Regions from separate parts of the Staphylococcus hyicus genome, predicted to be linked through region 3. Evidence: predicted binding sites of a transcription regulator. Region 3 holds the regulator's gene; each other region holds the start of a gene.

Region 1 (5,778 bases), 670 kb from region 3:
TGTTTTCATATACACCATCTCCCAATATTGTGAACACCTTCTAGTCATAACTCTCTTTGAAATCATTGTAATTTGTGCATTTGGTAAACCTTGCCCGAGCTACGCTGAGCTATCGTGTCCATAGCGTTTGCAAAATAGCATATAGACCCCCTTTCACATAACGTAAACGATGATATGTTTACGACCTTTATTCTCGAATTATAACGTCACTTTCTTTTGTCACAACTTCGTAAAAATCCTTAATTATAACGCCTTTAACATAGATTTTTGACATTTTTACACTAAAAATGAATACTATTATTTTTGCTTTAATTTGAAGAACTTGTTAATAATATTTATTGGATAGTTGATGTATAAAGCGGTCAGCGGACTAATTTAGGAGGTGCTAAAAATGAAACGCGAAGAAAGACAAAAATTTATCGAGATCATTGTTCAACATAACTGTATTACATCAAAGCAAGATGTGATCGATATTATAGAAGCTCGATTTGGCATTCATTTTAGCCTAACGACCATTGCAAATGATTTTTTACAGTTAAATATACATAAAGTCCCTTCCCAACATCATCGATCACGCTATCAATTGATCTCCAATGATAAACCAAAATATCTGGAAATGCTAAAAAAGCTATACACTGATGACATCCAACGTATTACTGTCATAAACCATTGTATTTTAATTCAATCCTCTCCAGGATTTGGTCAAACGATAAATTTTTATATTGATGCATTAAACCTACCTGACATTATCGGCACGGTTAGTGGGAATGATACAACAATGATTATGACCCGTTCGACAGAGGTTGCACGTTGCGTCGTAACGACGCTCTTCCCTGCGCATCAACTTTAGCATGTTTATGCATTAGAATGTATCAACGACAAATTGACACTTGATGTATACACAAATATTCATTCATTATCCAATTCGTACCGCAATAAAACACGTATGACATGTAAAAAAATAAATTTTTGTGCATAGACCTATCTTTAAAACAAGAAATATTCCTCTTTATATTTGTGAAATAAATCACGATGTTAACGTTTTCAAACCTTTATAGTGAAGACATCACCACATAAAGGAGGAAAATCGACATGAAACGTACGATTAAAGTGAACAGTGAAATTGGTCGTTTAAAAACCGTTTTACTTAAACGCCCTGGTAAAGAACTTGAAAATCTCGTTCCAGATTATTTAGATGGCTTGCTTTTTGATGACATTCCTTATTTAAAAGTCGCACAACGTGAACATGATTATTTTGCAGAAGTTTTACGAAATGAAGGTGTAGAAGTGCTATACCTTGAAAAACTGACGGCAGAAAGTTTAACTGAACCTCAAGTTCGTGCACAATTTATCGATGAAATTTTAGCAGAATCTCGTAAAACAGTTCTTGGGCATGAAGCAGAAATTAAAGCCCTCTTTTCAAAACTCGATAATCAAAGTTTAGTCGACAAAATTATGGCTGGGGTTCGAAAAGAAGAAATTAATTTAAAAACGACACATCTCGTTGAATATATGGATGATAAATACCCATTCTATCTTGATCCAATGCCAAACCTTTATTTCACACGCGACCCTCAAGCGTCGGTTGGAAATGGCGTTACAATTAACCGCATGTATTGGCGCGCACGTCGCCGTGAATCAATATTCATGCAATATATCTTGAACCATCACCCCGACTTTAAAGAGAGTGACATTCCTGTTTGGGTTGATCGTGATAGTCCATTCAACATTGAAGGTGGCGATGAGCTTGTCTTATCTAAAGAGGTACTTGCTATTGGTATTTCAGAACGAACATCAGCACAAGCAATCGAACGCTTAGCGCGTAGCATTTTCAGCAACCCTGCATCGACGTTCAAAAAAATCATTGCGATTGAAATTCCGACAAGTCGTACATTTATGCATTTAGATACGGTATTTACGATGATTGATTACGATAAATTTACAATGCATGCTGCCATACTTAAATCTGAAGGTCATATGAATATCTTTACGATTGAGCCATGTAACGGTGATGACAACATTAAAATCACCCATTCTAACCAACTAAAACAAACTTTAGAAGATGCGTTAAACATCGATAATATTGAATTCATTCCTACAGGTAATGGCGATACAATCGATGGTCCACGTGAACAATGGAATGATGGGTCGAATACACTTTGTATCCGTCCTGGCGTTGTTGTGACATATGACAGAAACTATGTCTCTAACACCTTACTACGTGAAAAAGGCTTGAAAGTCATTGAAATTCCTGGTGGTGAACTTGTACGCGGTCGTGGAGGCCCACGTTGTATGAGTCAACCTTTATATCGTGAAGACATTTAAAGACATTGAGGAGGAAAAAAAGAATGATGGAATTACACAAACCAGTCGCTTTAAAAGGACGTTCATTATTAAAAGAAAACGATTTTACGAAAGCAGAATTTGAAGCATTAATTGATTTTGCGATTACATTAAAATCTTACAAACAAGATGGTATCCAACATCGTTATTTAGATGGTAAAAATATTGCATTACTTTTTGAAAAAACGTCAACACGTACGCGTGCTGCTTTCACAGTTGCATCAATTGATCTCGGCGCACATCCGGAATTTTTAGGAAAAAATGATATTCAACTGGGTAAAAAAGAATCGGTTGAAGACACTGCGAAAGTACTCGGTCGTATGTTCGATGGGATTGAGTTCCGAGGATTTTCTCAAGACGTGGTCGAAGCACTAGCCGAACATTCCGGCGTCCCTGTATGGAACGGTTTAACAGACATTTGGCATCCGACTCAAATGCTCGCAGATTACATGACAGTTAAAGAAAATTTTGGGCATTTAGAAGGTATCACGCTTACTTATATTGGTGATGGCCGTAACAACATGGCACACTCACTGATGGTTGCAGGCGCGATGCTCGGCGTAAATGTGCGCATTTGTACACCAAAGGCCCTCTTCCCGAACGAAACTTACGTCAACATGGCTAAAAAACGAGGCGATATCGATGGTGGTTCTGTTGTCGTTACAGATAATATTGAAGAAGCCGTTAAAGGTGCGCACGTGATTTACACAGACGTATGGGTCTCCATGGGTGAAGAAAGTGAATTCGAAACACGTATCAATTTATTAAAAGATTATCAAGTTAATTCGTCTTTAATGCAAAAAACAGGTCGCGATGACACCATTTTCTTGCACTGTCTACCGGCGTTCCATGATACAAATACAATGTATGGTAAAGATATCGAAGAAAAATACGGCATTCGTGAAATGGAAGTAACTGATGACGTATTTAGAAGTCCTCAATCAAAAGTGTTTGACCAAGCAGAAAACCGTATGCATACGATCAAATCTGTGATGGCGTCAACACTCGCATAACTAAAGTGATGGGCTAGACGTAACAACAATTTTATATGTATGAATCACGCACTAGCCCTTCCCTTTTCATGATAAGGAGATGAAACACGTGGAAAATGAACACCAACAAAAATTAAATAAATCTTCACTCATTGGCCTTGTGATAGGTTCTATGATTGGAGGTGGTGCGTTTAATATCATCTCTGATATGGGAAGCCAGGCAGGTGGCCTTGCCCTCATGATCGGTTGGGGTATTACCGCTGTTGGCATGATTGCACTCGCTTTTGTATTCCAAACATTAACAAATGCGCGTCCAGACTTAGATGGCGGCATTTACAGTTATGCACAAGCTGGATTCGGTGACTTTATCGGCTTTTGTAGTGCTTGGGGATACTGGTTCGCGGCATTTTTAGGTAATGTTGCCTATGCTACATTGCTCATGTCTGCAGTTGGAAATTTTTTCCCGATTTTCCAAAAAGGTAATACGTTACCAAGTATCATCGTCGCCTCAATCTTACTTTGGGGTGTGCATTTCTTAATTTTAAAAGGTGTAGAAACCGCCGCATTTATTAATAGTATCGTTACAGTCGCTAAATTAATCCCTATTTTTCTTGTCATCGTCTGTATGATGGTTGTATTTAACTTTGATACATTCATGGCAGGGTTTAGCGGGACATCATCCAACCACATAGAATGGTCCTCTATTTTGTTGCAAGTAAAAAGTATTATGCTCGTAACTGTGTGGATATTTACAGGTATTGAAGGTGCAGTTGTATTTTCTAGCCGTGCAAAACGTAAAAAAGATGTGGGTACAGCCACGGTTATTGGACTCACTTCCGTGCTTATCATTTACTTTTTAATGACGGTACTCGCACAAGGTGTCATTCAACAAAATCATATCTCAGAATTAGGTAATCCTTCAATGTCACACGTGTTAGCACACATTGTAGGCCCTTGGGGTGCCGTATTTGTCAACATCGGACTCATCATCTCCGTGCTCGGTGCGTGGCTTGGTTGGACTTTACTTGCAGGAGAATTGCCGTATGTCGTTGCGAAAAACAACCTTTTCCCGAAATGGTTTGCGAAAGAAAATCGTAACGGTGCACCAATCAATTCATTATTAATTACGAATATTTTAGTCCAACTTTTCTTAATCAGTATGTTATTTACGGAAAGTGCATATCAATTTGCGTTTTCACTCGCATCAAGTGCGATTTTAATCCCTTATATGTTTAGCGCATTTTACCTTGTAAAGTATAACTATTTACAACAAAGCACTTCAGTGACGAAATGGACGATTGGCTGTATCGCATCAATCTATGCACTTTGGTTAATCTATGCGGCAGGCTTGGAATATTTATTACTCACTATGATTTTGTATATTCCAGGCGTCATCGTATTTATTAAAGTACAACACAATCTTAATAAAAAACCGAAAGCTATCGAATGGATTGTCATTGGTTTTATTTTAGTCTTCGCACTTATTGGTATTGTCAAACTGATGACCCACTCCATTACCGTGATATAAGTCAGGAGAGATATTTATGCCTAAAACAATCGTTATCGCATTAGGAGGTAACGCGATTCAAAATAAAGAAGCAACCGCATCAAGTCAACAAGCTGCAATTCGTGAAACGCTTGAAAAACTTGAACCCTTATTCCAATCGGATGCCTCTATTGTGTTTTCACATGGCAATGGACCTCAAATTGGCAATTTGTTGATTCAACAAGCAAAATCTAATAGTTCTGAAACACCAGCCATGCCACTAGATGTATGTGGCGCAATGACGCAAGGTATGATTGGATACTGGCTAGAAACTGAAACGACGCGTGTGCTTCGAAAAGTTGAAAGTAAAAAACAAGTCGCTACGGTCGTAACACGTGTTGAAGTCGATGCACATGACCCCCATCTACTTCATCCGACAAAACCGATAGGACCGTTTTACACGAAAGAAGAAGCAGAAAAATTACAACGGATTGATTCAAAGAGTGTCTATAAAGAAGATGCTGGCCGAGGGTTTCGAAAAGTCGTGCCGTCCCCGCTTCCTGTATCTATTTTAGAACATGAGATGATTAAAACATTACTCGACAACGATAATATCGTCATTGCGTGTGGCGGAGGTGGTATTCCAGTCGTTAAAAAAGAGGACAGTTATGAAGGTATTGAAGCAGTTATTGACAAAGACTTCGCAAGTGAAACCTTAGCAGAATTGATAGAAGCGGACACACTCATGATTTTAACGGCCGTTCCAAATGTATATGTGAACTATCAAACGCCAACCGAAACGATGCTCACATCCGTTGACGTCGCAACATTAAAAACATATATTGAAGATGGACAATTCGCAGAAGGTTCCATGTTACCTAAAATTGAAGCTGCGATTAAATTTATTGGAAATCATCCAAATAGAGAAGTTATTATAACAGATTTAGACAACGCCTA
Region 2 (5,778 bases), 330 kb from region 3:
ACTTCTGAAATAACGCCTAAATCATGTGAGATAAAAATAATGCCCATATTCGTCTCACTTTGAATTTTTTTTAGCAAATCTAAAATTTGAGCCTGTACCGTTACATCTAACGCTGTCGTTGGCTCATCAGCGATTAATAATTCAGGAGAGCAAGATATCGCCATTGCAATCATCACCCGTTGACGCATGCCGCCCGACAATTGGTGCGGATATTCATGAATCACTTTATCTGCACGTGGAATCCCCACTTGTCTTAACAATTCAATTGCACGTGCTGTCGCTTCTTTTTTAGAAATCTTCAAATGCAAAACCATCATTTCTACTAGTTGATTTCCAATTGTAAATACTGGATTCAATGACGTCATAGGTTCTTGAAATATCATCGCAAGTTCATTGCCACGAATTTTATTTAATTCTGCCATTGGGATGTTATCTATACGCTTGCCTTTATAAAGCACTTCACCTTCATTTATTGTACCGATTTTGTCAGGTAGTAAGCGGAGTATCGACATGCTGAGTATGGATTTTCCCGAACCGGATTCACCAACGATTCCCATGACCTCACCTTGCTTTAACGTCAAACTTACGTTAGATATTGCATTATAATTTTTACCATTTATATCAAAACCTGTACTTAAATTTTTAACTTCTAATAGATGCCTCTCTGCCATCATTAGCCCCCCTATTGTGCAAGTTTTAGCTATGTGTTGCGCATTAGAATGTTTCGATATTTATTTGATGCAGATATACAAATGGATTGAGCGTTCTATACGCCCAATCCGTTTGTTTAGTATTACTTATCCTTTTCTACAGTCCATTCATAAATTGGGTTTGAACCATTTAAACCAACTTCAAAGTTTTTCACTTTATCGCTTACTGCAGTAATGTCTTTTAATTCTGCAATTGGAATCACTGGAACGTCTTCAGCCATAATTTTTTGCCATTCTAAATATTTGGCTTTGCGCTTCTCTTTATCATCTCCGACAACCTTTGTATCAAGTGCTTCTTTTAATAATTTATCCGCTTTTGGATTGTTATAGCGTGATTCATTCCAAAGCGCTGTAGATTTATACAGTCCAGATGGATCAGGATCTGCCCCTTGTTGCCAAGTTCTGAAATACGCTTCCATATCTTTCGTTGAATTTTCTAAGTCTTGCCCAAATTTACCAAATTCGACCATTTCAGTTTTCGTTTTTAAGCCTACTTTTTCCCAATATCCTTTGATAGCAGCCGTACGTGGTTCAAATGTTGGATTTGAACCAGCATAATGTTTTAAGTTTACAACAAATGGTTTACCATCTGGTCCTTCACGCCATCCGTCTTTATCTTTATCCTTATAACCCGCTTCATCTAAAAGCTTTTTCGCTTTTTTAACATCATAGTCATATTCGTGAACGTCACCTTCTTTAGCACCACTCCAATGAGAAGAAGGAATTAAACCATTTAACGGCTTACCATAGCCATAGAAAAATGCATCAATCCACTCTTTACGGTTAATCGCATGTGCCATCGCTTGACGTAATTTTTTATCTTGATATTTCGGACGTTCTTTTCCAATTGTTTGAGTTTTCTTATCATAATCATGTAATACAAAACCGATAATCGCATATGACGTAGATGGCGATTCTAATAAGTTGACCCCTTCAGCACCGTTGTCTTTAATTTCTTTCGCTATAGGAGCTGTAATTTGCGCCATATCAATTTCGCCGTTCTCTAATGCTTGCGTCATCGTCGTTTGTTCAATCACACGTAAATTAACCTTGTCTAGCTTAGGTTCACCTTGCCAATAGTCTTTAAACTTTTCTAACTCAACAGACTCGCCATCAACAATTTTCTTCACTTTGTATGGTCCGATACCAATTGGATTTTTACGTACCGCCTCAGATTTACCCATTTCTTTTACAGGGATATCTTTAAAAATCTTTTCACTTAATGGTGCGCTCGTCCATAATTCAAGTAAATTATTGGCTTTATGTTCTTTAAATTTAATTTCAGCCGTATAGTCATCAATCTTTTTAATTCCCGAAATCGAATTTGCTTCACCCTTATGTTTTGCATCTGCCCCTTCAATGATTTCGACCCCGTTATAACGTGGGCCATCATAATCTGGATCCGCAATTGTTTCTAATGTAAATAGCCAGTCGTTAATTGTAAAATCATTGCCATCATGCCATTTAATACCTTTTTTCACTTTAAACTTATATGTAAGATCGTCACCTTTTTTTTGTTCCCACGACAAAATCTTAGGTTTAATGTTTAATTCTTTGTCAAATTCAACAAGACTATCATTAAAATAACTAATAACATCAGAGTCACTTGTTGAACCTGCAAAAACAGATTGAAAATTCCCTTCAGGTGCTGCAGCCAAACCTACGTTTAGTGTGCCACCTTTTGCATCACTTTTCCCTGTTTTACTCTTTGTCTCACCTGATCCAGAATCACCCTTACCGCACGCACTTAACACTAAAACTAAGCACGCAATAATCATTACAAACAAATTCAGTTTCTCTTTCATTCGCGTTCCCCCTTCTCATATTTGATGTTATTAACATTAATTATCATATTTGTCAGACAATTTTGTCAATAACAATATGCGTGGCGGAACATAATTAAATAAGAATACTAGTGTGTTTTTAATATACAATAAGGGCATGTATATCAGTCGTATCAAGGGATTTAAAGCTATTTAACGCAATAAAGAAATTCAATAAAATTTTTTGAAAAATTGTTGTTTACAGATGGTCATTATCATAAAAAAATACAGAATAGCCTGATGAAGCATAAAAACAATCATCATAGGTTATTCTGTATATACATACATCTTTAGTGTCTTCACAGAAAAGACACTAAGCGTGTATGTTATCTAAAGCTTCTCTCACAGGTTGGTCACCATCAAGAACTTGAAATTCTTTGCCTTGATGTTTTGATTGCGTAATAATTTCAAACAGTACACGTGCTACATTTTCCCGTGAAATTTCGCGTTTATCTGGTTTTTCAAATAATGATGCTATACTTACATTCCCACTGCCTTGCGCGTTTGTTAAGCCACCTGGGTGCACAATTGTCGCTATGAGCTTACTGCGTCTCAAATAATCATCCGCGTAATGTTTCGCAATCGTATATGGCTTTAAATCACCACCCGCATCAATCGCTTCACGGCGAGAATCCCAAGTTGACACCATAATAAAGTGAGAAATGTTAGCGCCTTCACTTGCACGAATCACTTTCACAGCGCCATCTAAATCAACCGCCAGCGTTTTATCAGCGCCTGTTGCCCCTCCAGAACCGACGGAAAACACGACCTGATCGTAACCTGCTAGTTTTTTTTGTATTGTTTCAATACTGTCGTATTCAACATCAATCAACGTAGCTTGAATGCCTTTAGCTTCTAGGGCTTCTTTCTGTGAATCTTTTCGAACACCTGCAGTAAACTCTTGATGATTGTCTTTTAACAATTGCACGAGATAATGACCTACGCCACCATTCGCACCGAGTACAAATGTTTTCACCATATAGATTCCCTCCATTCATTTGATATTGCCATCGTATAACAGTACATAAAGAATCTCACATAAAGTGCTTATAAATTGTCTAAAACCTCGCTCATTTTGTCATAAACCCTCGGGACATGCGCGATTTAATATTACTTTTCAATGAATTGAACTCCTTTTTTCCTATTTAAATGTCCCAAGTCAAAAATTTCAAGATGATTTAAAAGACTCACCTCACTTATTTAGAATTTATGTACATCATAAAAATACAAATAACATTGATTCAAATGAATTGTGGCAGTTTTATATACAAAATATATACAAATAATGACAATGCGCAAACGCTTTCAAAATTTACGTGATATATTTCACATGAATTGATATACTAATTGTGAAATGATGAACAATGGAGGTTTGATCATGATTTATGAAGCAAAAACACAAACAAATGCTTGGAAAGGTTTTAAGACGGGACTTTGGTCACATCGTGTCGATGTCCGTGATTTCATTCAATTAAACTTCACTGGCTACACAGGTGATGACTCATTTTTAGAAGGCCCAACAGAAGCAACAAAACAACTTTGGGACCAAGTCATGACACTCTCAAAAGAAGAACGTGAACGTGGTGGCATGTGGGATATGGATACAAAAATCCCTTCATCGATTACTTCTCATGATGCGGGTTACCTTAATGAATCACTTGAACAAATTGTAGGGGTACAAACTGAAAAACCATTCAAACGTTCTATGCAACCTTTTGGTGGTATTCGTATGGCTAAAGCAGCTTGCGAAGCATACGGTTATGAACTTGACAAAGAAACAGAACGCATCTTTACAGACTATCGTAAAACGCATAACCAAGGTGTATTCGATGCTTATTCAAAAGAAATGCTTGCATGCCGTAAAGCAGGTATTATTACAGGCTTACCAGATGCGTATGGTCGTGGCCGTATTATTGGTGACTACCGTCGTGTAGCATTATATGGTGTCGATTTCTTAATGGCAGAAAAACAAAAAGATTTTGAAAATCTTTCTACAACAATGTCAGAGGATATTATTCGTTTACGTGAAGAATTATCTGAACAATACCGTTCTTTAAAAGAGTTAAAAGAATTAGGTAACATCTATGGTTTCGACTTAAGCCGTCCAGCTGAAAACTTTAAAGAAGCTGTTCAATGGTTATACCTTGCTTATCTTGCTGCAATTAAAGAACAAAACGGTGCTGCGATGAGTCTTGGTCGTACGTCTACTTTCTTAGATATTTATGCTCAACGTGATTTAGACAACGGTACTATGACAGAGTCTGAAGTTCAAGAAATCATCGACCATTTCATTATGAAATTACGTCTTGTAAAATTCGCACGTACACCAGACTACAACGAGTTATTCTCAGGTGATCCAACTTGGGTAACTGAATCAATTGGTGGTGTTGGTTTAGATGGTCGTGCGATGGTAACGAAAAACTCTTTCCGTTTCTTACATTCACTTGATAACTTAGGCCCAGCACCTGAGCCAAACTTAACAGTATTATGGTCAACACGCTTACCAGAAAACTTCAAAAAGTATTGTACGAAAATGAGTATTAAAACAAGCTCAATTCAGTATGAAAATGATGATCTTATGCGTGAAAGCTATGGTGATGACTATGGTATCGCATGTTGTGTATCAGCAATGAGAATTGGTAAACAAATGCAATTCTTCGGTGCACGTGCCAACCTTGCAAAAACATTGTTATATGCGATTAACGGTGGTAAAGATGAAAAGTCAGGTCAACAAGTTGCGCCAAACTTTAAAGCAATAGAATCAGAAGTGTTAGATTATGATGAAGTCTATGCACGTTTTGATGAAATGATGGAATGGTTAGCTGGCGTTTACATTAACTCACTTAACGTCATTCACTACATGCATGATAAGTACAGCTACGAACGTATTGAAATGGCACTTCATGATACAGATGTTCACCGTACAATGGCAACTGGTATTGCGGGTCTTTCTGTGGCTGCTGACTCATTATCAGCCATTAAATACGGCACAGTTAAAACAATACGTGATGAAAATGGTTTAGTTGTTGATTTCGAAACAACAGGAGAATATCCGAAGTACGGTAACAATGATTCACGCGTAGATGATATTGCTGTTCAACTTGTTGAAAGCTTCATGAGAAAATTACGCAAACATAAAACGTATCGTGAATCTGAACATACAATGAGTGTATTAACAATTACCTCTAACGTTGTATATGGTAAGAAAACAGGTAATACACCAGACGGTCGTAAAGCCGGCGAAC
Region 3 (5,778 bases):
ATCTGTAACATGCATGAATGATTTCATGATTTATTTTAAAACGTTTAATTAACATGTGATATAAATGTATATCAATCAAGAAGATATATTTTATTAATAACAAAAAATACCCAGGAATGGTATTTACTTTAATTAATAAAAAGCGCCAACGATTGACTTGATTGAGTTCCCTCAAGTTATACTCAAATTTAGGGCTTAATTTTAATTTTTGGATTTTATTGGTTGTATGGATAACACGGCCAGTAAAAAACAAACTCTCCACATCGTTATCTACATAATGATCAAATCGTACACTTACAATTAAATTTATTAACAAAGAACATAATACTGCCAAAATACTTATCGGTATATCCCATAAACTTAAAAGAATACTTATGATAGGAAGAAAAGGTAACACATAATAAATAGGGTGAAAACGATATTGATATTCATTCCAATCATATTTAGGATAGGTTTGTTTTCCTAATTTAGCGAGTAACATAACGAGTTTTTGATGAAATAATACATCTTTTTTAATATGATCCCAAAGATCTAAATGTGACAGTGTGGATTGAAGTCTTAAAATATGATATAAGTGATTTTCGCCTATTGAAGTATACGTATAATTCAAAGATTTGAACATGTCTATCATATTTAAATCTGACCATGTTTTATCGTCAATCCAAAACAATGGATGGTGACTGTTCTCGCATAATGATGCATATTTAAGATAATACGTATTATAAAAGGCATATGATCGAACTTATGATGATGCTTTAAATGTGCTACGATTGATTTGCGGAACACAATATATTGATATATTTCTGTAACTATCATTACAGTGATAATGACGGCGATGAAAACAATGAAAAAAATAAAGTTCACCATGTGCGTTGAGCTCCCTTAATCTAATTTAATAAAATAATCTATATAAAACAATTTTAATTATTAATTAAGATTAATACAAGGTCCAAAGAAAGAGATTAAAAAGTCAATAGGGAACATGCGTACTTATGCACAACTTGTTAACATCCTGTGTATAAAAATAGATATAATACCGAAAAAAGGGTGGATATATTGTTGATAAGTATCGTTTCGATTAAGTGTTTATTTGTGGATAAGTAGGATATCTTTGTGGACAGTTGTAATATAAAGGGTTTTAAAACAATGCGTCTGTCTATAAAGTGTGTAAATAAAAATAACCGAAGTATAAAATTATACTTCGATATTAAGTGTTATGTTTCATATTCATTTAATAAATGTTGTAATTCTTCCCATTGTAGCATTGAATGTTCTAAATTTTGTTCGATTGTGCTTCGTTCGTTTGCAAGACGTGCAGTCTCTTCATAATCATTTACAATTTCTTCTGATGCCATTAGTATATCTAATTGCTCAATTTGCGCTTCGTAAGTTGCTATATGTGCTTCATGTTCTTCGATTTGACGTTCAATTTTACGTTTTTCACGTCGCATGACTTTTTGATCTTGGTAATCCGTGTTTGATACTATGCTAGAAGGTTGTTTATCAAACTGCGTTTCACCTTGTCGCGCCTCTATAGCTTTTTGCTGAGCGACTTTTTCTAAATAGTAGGCATAATTTCCTTGGATAAACTGTCCTCCATCTGAATCCAAACTAAATATTTTATTTGCTAAAGCATTTATAAAATAGCGATCATGGGAGACGAATATTAATGTACCATCAAATTCTGATAAAGCTTGCTCTAACATTTCCTTCGAATTTATGTCAAGATGGTTGGTTGGTTCATCAAGTATTAAAACATTATTTCTTTCTAACATGAGAAGTGCAAGTTGTAATCTAGCCTTTTCGCCACCCGACAGATCATTGATTATTTTTTTAACTTCGTCTTGGGTAAATAAAAAGCGACCTAATACAGCGCGAATATCTTTTTCAGGCATTTGACGATATTGATCCCACACAAAATCTAAAATCGTTTTATTAGATTTGAATTCAGCTTGTTTTTGGTCATAGTACCCGATTTTTAAGTTTGAGCCAGTTTGAATGTGTCCTGAAAGCGCCGAAATTTTATTGGCTAACGTTTTAATAAATGTCGATTTTCCAATACCATTCGGTCCAATTACAGCGATATGATCTCCTTTTGTAATTTCAAACGTGATAGGGGCTGTAATAGGAGTGTGATAACCGATTTCAAGGTTGTTGATATTCATAACATCATTCCCGGTATTTCGGTCAAAATCAAATTGAATATTAGCACTTTTAGCATCTAATAAAGGCTTTTCAATTCGTTCCATTTTTTCTAAAATTTTACGTCGACTTTTAGCCATTCCACTAGTCGAAGCACGTGTGATATTTTTATCAACAAATGTTTCAAGGCGTTTAATTTCTAATTGTTGACGCTCATATTCAATCATGCGCTTTTCATAATATTGGTCACGTAGCTGAACATATTTTGCATAGTTACCTTTATAAAGTTTTACTTCGCCTAGTGCGACATCATACACTTGGGTAACAATTTTGTCTAAAAAGAAACGGTCATGGGAGATGATGACAATCGCGCCATTAAAATATTTTAAATACTCCTCAAGCCATTCTGTGGTTTCCATGTCAAGGTGATTGGTCGGTTCATCCAATAAGAGTAGATCAGGTTTACTTAATAACATTTGTGCAAGTGACAAACGTGTTTTTTGGCCACCACTGAAATCATTAATTGGTCTATCATAATCTTCTACTGTAAATTTTAAGCCATGTAAAACGGTTTTAATTTTACTTTCATATTGGTATCCTTCCATTTGTTCGAATTGATTAGATAATGATTCATAACGATTTAAGTGTTCTTGATATTCGGGACTTTCATAATCATCTGCATGTGTACTCAACCAATCGGTTTCAAATTGCATCTTTTGTGCAATTGACTCGATTTCTTGAAAGGGTTTCGACATTTCCTCGATTACCGTATTTTTGGTATCTAGTGTCATCTGTTGGGTTAAATAGCCAATCTTCAAACCTTTAATTTTAGAGATATGCCCGCTATCGTAATTGTCTACGCCAGCAATAATTTTCATTAGCGTTGATTTTCCAGCACCATTTCGACCAACGATGCCAATACGTTCGCCTGTCTGTACTTCAAAATTGACGTTATTGAAAATTTCCTCACCGTCAAATGATTTTGAAAGTTGATTTAATTGCATTAGTATCATGTGCAAGCTCCTTTCATTCTTAATTATTGTACAACAAAGTGAAAGGGTATCAAATAGATTATGTTCCTTTAAAACCGGTTTTAAGTTATAATTATTATGAATAAAAGTTGGTGAATTTTTTAACAAAACAATATTAAGTCATAATGTATTTACAGATATTTATAGTATATAAAGTAGATAATTCTTTTTATTATAAAATATTTTTAAAGCTACAATAGCACATATGACTTAGTTTGTTGCCTGAAATGGCATGTGAAAGATGGAGGAACGAAAATGACTAAAGAATTAAATAAAATTCCACGCGCGACATTGAAGCGCTTACCGTTATATTATCGCTTTGTAAATAGTCTCAAATCGAAAGGAACATCTCGCGTTAATTCTAAAGAAATAAGCGAAGGTCTTGGTATAGATTCTGCTACAATTAGACGTGATTTTTCTTACTTCGGTGAACTTGGTAAAAAAGGGTATGGTTACAATATTGACAGTTTATTAGAGTTTTTCAAATCCGAATTGAGTGATGCTGATTTAATTAAAATTGGTGTTGTCGGTGTGGGACATTTAGGAAAAGCGTTAATTTCATTTAACTTTCCAATACATGACGATATGTTTATTACAGAAGCTTTTGATATTGATCCAGATATTGTTGGTACAAAAATTGGTGATGTAACAGTGAAATCAATGGATGAAATGAAAAAAGTGATTCAAGATCAAGCGTTAGAAGTAATTATTATTGCGACACCGATTAAGGTTGCCCAAAGTGTTACAGACAAAGTTGTTGCTGCTGGCGTAAAAGGAATTTTAAATTTTACACCATCACCAGTGCAAGTGCCAAATGATGTTCAAGTACATCAAATCGATTTAGGCGTTGAACTTCAGTCGTTATTGTTTTTTATGAAAAACTATGGTTAAGCAATAAAACATTTTTAATCATTAACGTTAGAATGTATGATGCATGAGAATCAACTTAATATATAAATGAAAAATCGAAGTGTAAGTGCTTCGATTTTTTTATTTTGGAATATCCCCTTGATAAAAATAGTTTATTTGTTATAATTCTTATCATAATAATCGGGATAGGAGATGTTTAAATGGTTTGGACAATTATAAGTGGGCTAATCGTAGGGGGACTGTTAGGTTTTGTAATGCAACGTACTCGGTTTTGCTTAACAGGCGGCTTTCGGGATATGTATGTTCAAAGAAACAATAAAATGTTTTATGCATTACTTATTGCTATAACAATTCAAGCTATCGGAATTTTTCTTTTAAACGCCATTGGGGTAATTACTATTTCAAATGAGACGTTTCCAATAATTGGAACAATCATTGGCTCATTTATTTTTGGTATCGGTATCATTTTAGCGGGAGGATGTGCTACTGGTACGTATTACCGTGCGGGTGAAGGATTGATTGGGAGTTGGATAGCCCTTTTAATGTATGCATTATTTGCGGCGATTACTAAAAATGGCGTTTTAGCCCCCTTAATGAATAAAATTAATAGTAAGACAGTTGCCAATGCAGATATGGCTCAATCGACAGGTATTCCAAGTTGGATATTTTTAATTATTTTAGTTGGTGTTACGCTGTTTCTAGTCAATAGAACATTGAGAAAACCGAAACCTAAAATAGCAGTACCACAATTAAAACAACGATATACAGGGTTACGTCACATTTTATTTGAGAAACGTTTCCATCCCTTTGTTGCAGCAATTGTAGTCGGCTTTATAGCGTTAATTGCTTGGCCCATGTCAGAGTCCACTGGGCGACAAGGCGGATTAGGAATCACCACTCCTTCTTCTAAAATTGTCATGTTTTTAACGACAGGTGATGTTTCAACTATAGACTGGGGTGTTTTTCTAGTTATTGGAATCTTTTTTGGATCATATATTGCAGCGCGAGGCTCAAGAGAATTTGCATGGCGTTTACCGGATAAGAAAACACTGCGCAATAGTGCTGTTGGAGGTACTTTCATGGGTTTTGGGGCAGCAGTCGCAGGAGGATGCTCCATTGGTAATGGATTAGTTGCTACTGCAGCATTATCATGGCAAGGTTGGATAGCACTAGCCTTTATGATTATTGGTACGTGGTTTATGAGTTATTTTATGTTTGTTCGACCTATGAGAACTGTACAACGGGGGAAAACAATACAGTCGCAAGCAATGCGTGCGTCATAATCCATAACAAACGGAGGGTTCAAAATGATACATGATTTAGGAACAGTAGGGATGGTTTGTCCATTTCCACTTATTGAAGCGCAAAAGAAAATGCAAGAAATAGCATTAGGAGACGAACTGAAAATCGATTTTGATTGTACACAAGCTACAGAAGCCATTCCTAATTGGGCTGCTGAAAATGGTTATCCAGTTACAAACTATGAACAAATAGGAGATGCTTCTTGGACCATAACTGTGCAAAAAGCCTAAGCACAATTGATGCCGATTAAATCCTTTAGACGAAAGGGTTTGATCGGTTTTATATTGAAAAAATTTCATTTATCAGTGGCGATGTGTGATAAAATAACATAGAGATTATGAAAGCACAAATGACTCATTTTTTACGATTTATTAATGTATGATCACCACCACACAAGTTTTAACGCGTGCCTAATAAATAGGATTCATACAAG
Region 4 (5,778 bases), 300 kb from region 3:
GTATTTCACAAGAGTGGATTGAAGCAGCACAAAACTCACCGATTTATAAACTTGCAATCGAATATAAATTGGCATTCCCATTACATCCAGAGTACCGTACAATGCCGATGGTTTGGTATTGTCCACCGCTCAGTCCAATCATGAATTATTTCGAAGGAAAAAATGCAGGAAATAACCCAGATGCGATTTTTCCGGCTATTGAAGAAATGCGTTTGCCTGTACAATATCTTGCTGAATTATTTACTGCCGGAGACACAACTGCAGTAAAAGGGTCTTTACAACGCATGGCAATGATGCGTAGCTATATGCGTGCACAAAATACGGGGCGTGACTTTGATATGTCACGATTAGAACGTGTCGGATTAACAGAACGTCAAGCAAAAGACATGTACCGTTTGTTAGCCATTGCAAAACATGAAGACCGCTTCGTTATTCCAACATCACACAAAGAACAATATATGGACACGTATGCGGCGCAAGGTAGCCAAGGTTATGGTGGTGAACACTTCGGTGCAAACTGTGACGGTTGTGGCGTACCTGTAGGTGCAGGTGGTAAAACGGGTCAAGAAATATACAACGACAACTTCTATGGAGGGATCTTCCGTGATTAACCTTGAAACGCTCAAGTATTACAAAGAGACATTTGCTTATCTGAGCCAACAATTAAGTTTTCCGGAAAAATTGACCTTTCATCCTAAAACATTTGATGCGATTTTCAGTGAGGATCACCCTGCGTATCCTCACGTGAAAGCGTATCGTGAACGTATGTATGAATTGAGTTTGTCTGAAATTAAATCTTTGTACACGGATACGTTTGACTTTAATAAGAAAACAACGTTATATATGACCTTCAATAAATTTGATACGCAAAAAGAGCGCGGACAAATGCTAGCAAAGCTTAAAGTTTTATATGAAATGTTTGGCCTAGAAATGCCAGCATCAGAGCTCTCTGATTATTTACCATTAATGCTTGAATTTTTATATGCAGCACCGATTGATGGCGATGATCGAGCACAAGAAAATATGCAATTGCTTATTATGATTATTGAAGATGGCACGTATCCAATGATGAAATATTTAGAGGAAAAGGGTAATCCATATAGTCATTTAATACGAGGTTTACGAGAAACGTTAAAACGTTGCATCGTACAAGACAATGAGGTGACACAACATGTTTAATCAATTTTTATGGGTAATCTTCCCATATCTCTGTCTTGCAATCTTCATAATTGGTCATATTGCGCGCTATAAATTCGACCAATTTTCATGGACTGCAAAATCAAGTGAATTTATTGAAAAAAAGCAACTAAAGTGGGGAAGTTTATTATTTCATTTAGGTATTATTCCTGTGTTCTTTGGACACGTTGTAGGTCTTTTGATACCGGCACATTGGTTAGAAGCGATAGGTGTAAATAACCACCTGTATCATATTGGAGCTGTGTATATTGGTAGTATATTTGGTATAATAACATTAATCGGTATGTTTTTATTAACAGCAAGACGTGTAACAAAAGCAAATGTGCGTCGTTTAAGTTCTGCATCAGATATACTTGTCAACTTTTTATTATTAGTCATCGTGTTTGCGGGTCTTTATGCAACGCTCGTTGTAAATGCTACAACGCCAGATTTTGATTATCGTCAAACAATTTCGATATGGTTCAGAGGATTGTTCATGTTTAGCCCTGATGCAAACTTAATGACAGCTGTGCCACTTGCTTTTAAATTACATGTTTTGTTAGGCTTTTCTATTATGGCTTTGTGGCCATTTACAAGACTTGTTCATGTATGGAGTGTCCCATTATCATATGCGAGCCGAAGTTATATTATTTACCGCAAACATAAAGTATAAATAAAGATGGGGTGATGACCGTGGACCCAATTGATTTTTCAAAACATGATTATCAATCGGAGCTTGAAGTGTTGCGACTTCGCTTTGGCTTTGATTTTGCAGGACTTGCATTACCTACAGAAGATCATGTCGGTATGAAAATCAAATGGCGTTACGTGTCAGGTAATCTGAATAATAGATATCAACGCATCGTTCTCCGTAATGGACGTGGCATTGCCGGTACTGTGATGAAAACAGGAAAGCCAATGACTATTGCTGATACAAACCAAGAAGAAATACAACAATCATTATTTAATTTTCCAATACTCTTGAGTGAGCAGTTGACTGCACTTGTAGCAATACCGCTTTGGCACAATCATCGTGTCAAAGGGGTCTTGTTATTTGGTCAGAGAAACGGAAAACCCTTACCTAATAAGACACGCGACGTCATTAATATTAAAGGAATTGGTTCATTAACAAGCGAAGACAGGGTGATATTATAATGAAATCTAAAACGAAACCGTATGTTTTAAATGAGTTATTGTTATCACATTATGAAAATACAACTGAAATGATTCTCTTTATTGATCGTGCTGGGGATGTTATTTTTATGAACAATGCTGCAAAGCGTGTGCTTTCAGATGATAATAATTTACAAGCAGTAACATCAAATACGATATGTGGGCGTTGTGAAGGGTATACGACAGAACATGCGTTAAAAACGTGTTACAATTGTTTTTTAGAAACACAAGAAATGGGGAATTCTACCTTTCAAGTGTTCATGAAAACACGTGAGAATAAAGTGGAACCTTTTACTGCAATGTATCAAACTATAGATAAAGAGCAAGATATTAAAGTATTTACACTTCAAAATGTGACACAACAACTCGAACGTCATGAAAAGCTTCATCAACGACATATGATTCAAAAAACCATTGCAGCACAAGAAAATGAACGAAAGCGTATATCACGTGAACTTCATGATGGTGTCGTTCAAGAACTGATTAACGTCAATGTAGAAATGCGCCTACTTAAATACCAACAAAATATGGAAAGTATGATTAAACAATCGCATAATATTGAAGGGTTAATGGCGAAGTTAATTGATGACATACGGAATTTATCTTCAGAATTAAGACCGTCATCATTAGATGATCTTGGTTTAGATGCCGCATTTAAGACATACTTTAAACAGCTTGAAAACAATTACGGATTAATGGTGAATTACCACTTCGATATGCCGCCGCAACGCTTTGATAGTGAGATTGAAACAGTTGTATACCGTGTCGTGCAAGAAGCGGTATTTAATGCTATGAAATATGCGGATGTAGATGTTGTAGATGTCAACGTTCGAAAAGATAAAAATCGTTTATTTGCTGAAGTATCAGACCAAGGTGTGGGATTTGATCCTAAAGACCATCCTAAAGGCTCTGGTTTAGGCTTATATGGTATGAATGAACGCGCTGAACTTGTTAATGGTAAACTAGATATTAAAACAGAAAAAGGGAAAGGTACTCTAGTCACTTTAGAAGTGCCTATTGAGCAAATTGGGGGCGTTGAGCTTGAAAATCGTAATAGCAGATGATCACGCAGTGGTACGAACTGGCTTTTCTATGATTTTAAATTTTCAAGAAGATATGGAAGTTGTAGGAACAGCTGCTGATGGTGTAGAAGCTTATCAAATGGTCATGAAATACGAACCTGATGTTTTGATTATGGATTTAAGCATGCCGCCTGGAGAATCAGGTTTAATCGCGACGAGTAAAATTTTAGATAGCTTTCCTAAGACAAAAATATTAATCCTTACAATGTATGATGATGAGGAATATTTATTCCATGTGTTACGAAGTGGCGCGAGTGGTTATATTTTAAAAAATGCGCCTGATGAGCAGTTATTACTCGCAATACGTACGGTTTATAAAGGTGAAACATTTATTGATCCGAAGATGACAACATCACTTGTTAAAGAATTTGTCCATTCTTCTGATGATGCTTCATACTCAAATGACCCGTTCAAAGTGTTATCTAAGCGAGAACTTGAAATATTACCACTTATTGCTAAAGGCTACGGTAATAAAGATATTGCTGAAAAATTATTTGTTTCCGTGAAGACAGTTGAAGCACATAAAACACGTATTATGGACAAATTAAACTTAAAATCTAAACCAGAACTCGTAGAATATGCGTTAAAGAAAAAGTTATTAGATTTTTAGAATAAACGTTAGAAGTCTTGATTAAGATTTCTGACGTTTTTTTATGATTGTTGACTTTGTATAAATGAATAAAAAATAATGTTAAAATGCTAACTTTTTTAGGGGAAGCACCCATATGTGTATAGGGGAAGTCCTTATGTTATTAATTTCACAAGCACGTTACACTATGTATGAATTAGTAAACACGTATTAAAATGAAAGACAATGGAAAAAGGTCTATACGTTTTGGTACACAATGAAATTTAAAGAAAAAGGGTGAAAGAGAATGAATAAGTCAAAAGGCGGTCTTCAACTCGGGTTACAAACATTAAGCCTTGTAGCTGGGTTTATGGTGTGGAGTATCATCGCACCTCTCATGCCATTTATTTCACAAGATATTAAAATCTCAAGTGGACAGTTATCAATCATCTTAGCGATTCCTGTTATTTTAGGTTCAGTCCTTCGTGTACCATTTGGATATTTAACAAACATTGTAGGTGCAAAATGGGTATTTTTTACGAGTTTCATTGTACTAATGATACCAGTGTTTTTATTAAGTCAAGCGGCATCTCCTGGAGCTTTGATGTTTGCAGGCTTCTTTTTAGGAGTGGGCGGTGCAATTTTCTCAGTAGGTGTAACATCGATTCCTAAATATTTTTCTAAAGATAAAGTTGGTTTAGCAAATGGTATTTACGGTATGGGGAACTTAGGAACAGCAGTTTCTGCATTCCTAGCACCACCTATTGCGGGTGTGATTGGATGGCAATCCACTATTAAATTATACCTTATTGTAATGGCTGTCTTTGCGATTGTTATGTTCTTCTTAGGAGACAATAAAGAACCAAAAGTGAAAGTACCACTCGTTGAACAATCACGTAAGCTGATGGCGAACTACAAATTATATTACTTGAGTTTTTGGTATTTCATTACGTTTGGTGCCTTTGTGGCTTTCGGTTTATTCTTACCTAACTATTTAGTGACGCATTTCGGTATTGATAAAGTAGATGCTGGAATTAGAACCGGTGTATTTATTGCCTTAGCAACATTCTTACGTCCGGTAGGGGGAATGTTAGGAGATAAGTTTAACGCAGTAACGATGTTGAAAATTTTCTTCTCTATTATGATTGTAGGATCATTCTTATTAGGAGTTTCTCATAATATTTTCTTCTTCACACTTGGCTGTTTAACAGTAAGTGTATGTGCAGGTATTGGAAATGGACTCATCTTCAAACTTGTGCCACATTACTTTACAACCGAAGCGGGTGTGGCAAACGGCATCGTTTCCATGATGGGAGGTCTCGGTGGTTTCTTTCCACCACTTGTCATTTCAGCGGTAACGGGAATGACAGGAACAAGCCATTTAGCCTTTATATTATTAAGTGTCTTCGGTATTATTGCATTAATCACTATGATGAATTTATCAAAACGTGAAAAAAACGTAGCATAAACAATGTTTAGCGCTAGAACTACATTAATAGGTTCTAGCGCTAATTTTATTTGCGCTATTGAAAGTTATGGGTGCGTCATAGGCACTATGACGGAAACGATAGTGGGCGATATTCCCATCATCGATAGCATCATGTTTTATGTCAATGCAACAATATTTAGGATAAGAAGTGGGTATTAATGATACTTTCTAAGACCACGGGCAACTCAACAAACGCACTTTGTTTATGGATGCGCTCAGTAACTTTATGTGCATCTTTACCAATGGGGCCACAGTTTATTAATGGTGCTTGAATGGCCTCAATATCTTTA

Evidence for each region. Region 3 encodes Rex, which represses fermentation and respiration genes when NADH is low (regulators of the CRP and FNR family bind a similar motif). Its sites were predicted from a motif close to TTGTGAAATATTTCACAA; they were not measured.
Region 1: arcA (arginine deiminase) is a predicted target of Rex. The motif match lies at 1,016-1,033, and genes of this name have one in related genera.
Region 2: pflB (formate C-acetyltransferase) is a predicted target of Rex. The motif match lies at 3,848-3,865, and genes of this name have one in related genera.
Region 4: SHYC_RS02420 (nitrate/nitrite transporter) is a predicted target of Rex. The motif match lies at 4,178-4,195, and genes of this name have one in related genera.

What each region holds. Positions count from the first base shown of each region.
Region 1 is NZ_CP008747.1:199,418-205,195, reverse strand. It holds gene SHYC_RS00855 (arginine repressor) at 392-850, shown strand; gene arcA (arginine deiminase) at 1,093-2,325, shown strand; gene argF (ornithine carbamoyltransferase) at 2,349-3,356, shown strand; gene arcD (arginine-ornithine antiporter) at 3,508-4,863, shown strand; gene arcC (carbamate kinase) at 4,880-5,778, shown strand, end outside.
Region 2 is NZ_CP008747.1:533,765-539,542, reverse strand. It holds gene SHYC_RS02280 (ABC transporter ATP-binding protein) at 1-671, opposite strand, end outside; gene opp4A (oligopeptide ABC transporter substrate-binding protein) at 794-2,515, opposite strand; gene SHYC_RS02270 (SDR family oxidoreductase) at 2,847-3,509, opposite strand; gene pflB (formate C-acetyltransferase) at 3,912-5,778, shown strand, end outside.
Region 3 is NZ_CP008747.1:866,616-872,393, forward strand. It holds gene SHYC_RS03955 (MutS-related protein) at 1-670, opposite strand, end outside; gene SHYC_RS12250 (hypothetical protein) at 634-867, opposite strand; gene SHYC_RS03965 (ABC-F family ATP-binding cassette domain-containing protein) at 1,215-3,155, opposite strand; gene SHYC_RS03970 (redox-sensing transcriptional repressor Rex) at 3,429-4,064, shown strand; gene SHYC_RS03975 (YeeE/YedE family protein) at 4,244-5,326, shown strand; gene SHYC_RS03980 (sulfurtransferase TusA family protein) at 5,351-5,575, shown strand.
Region 4 is NZ_CP008747.1:568,462-574,239, forward strand. It holds gene narH (nitrate reductase subunit beta) at 1-611, shown strand, start outside; gene narJ (nitrate reductase molybdenum cofactor assembly chaperone) at 604-1,179, shown strand; gene narI (respiratory nitrate reductase subunit gamma) at 1,172-1,849, shown strand; gene nreA (nitrate respiration regulation accessory nitrate sensor NreA) at 1,870-2,331, shown strand; gene SHYC_RS02410 (sensor histidine kinase) at 2,331-3,413, shown strand; gene nreC (nitrate respiration regulation response regulator NreC) at 3,391-4,041, shown strand; gene SHYC_RS02420 (nitrate/nitrite transporter) at 4,307-5,467, shown strand; gene SHYC_RS02425 (M20/M25/M40 family metallo-hydrolase) at 5,625-5,778, opposite strand, start outside.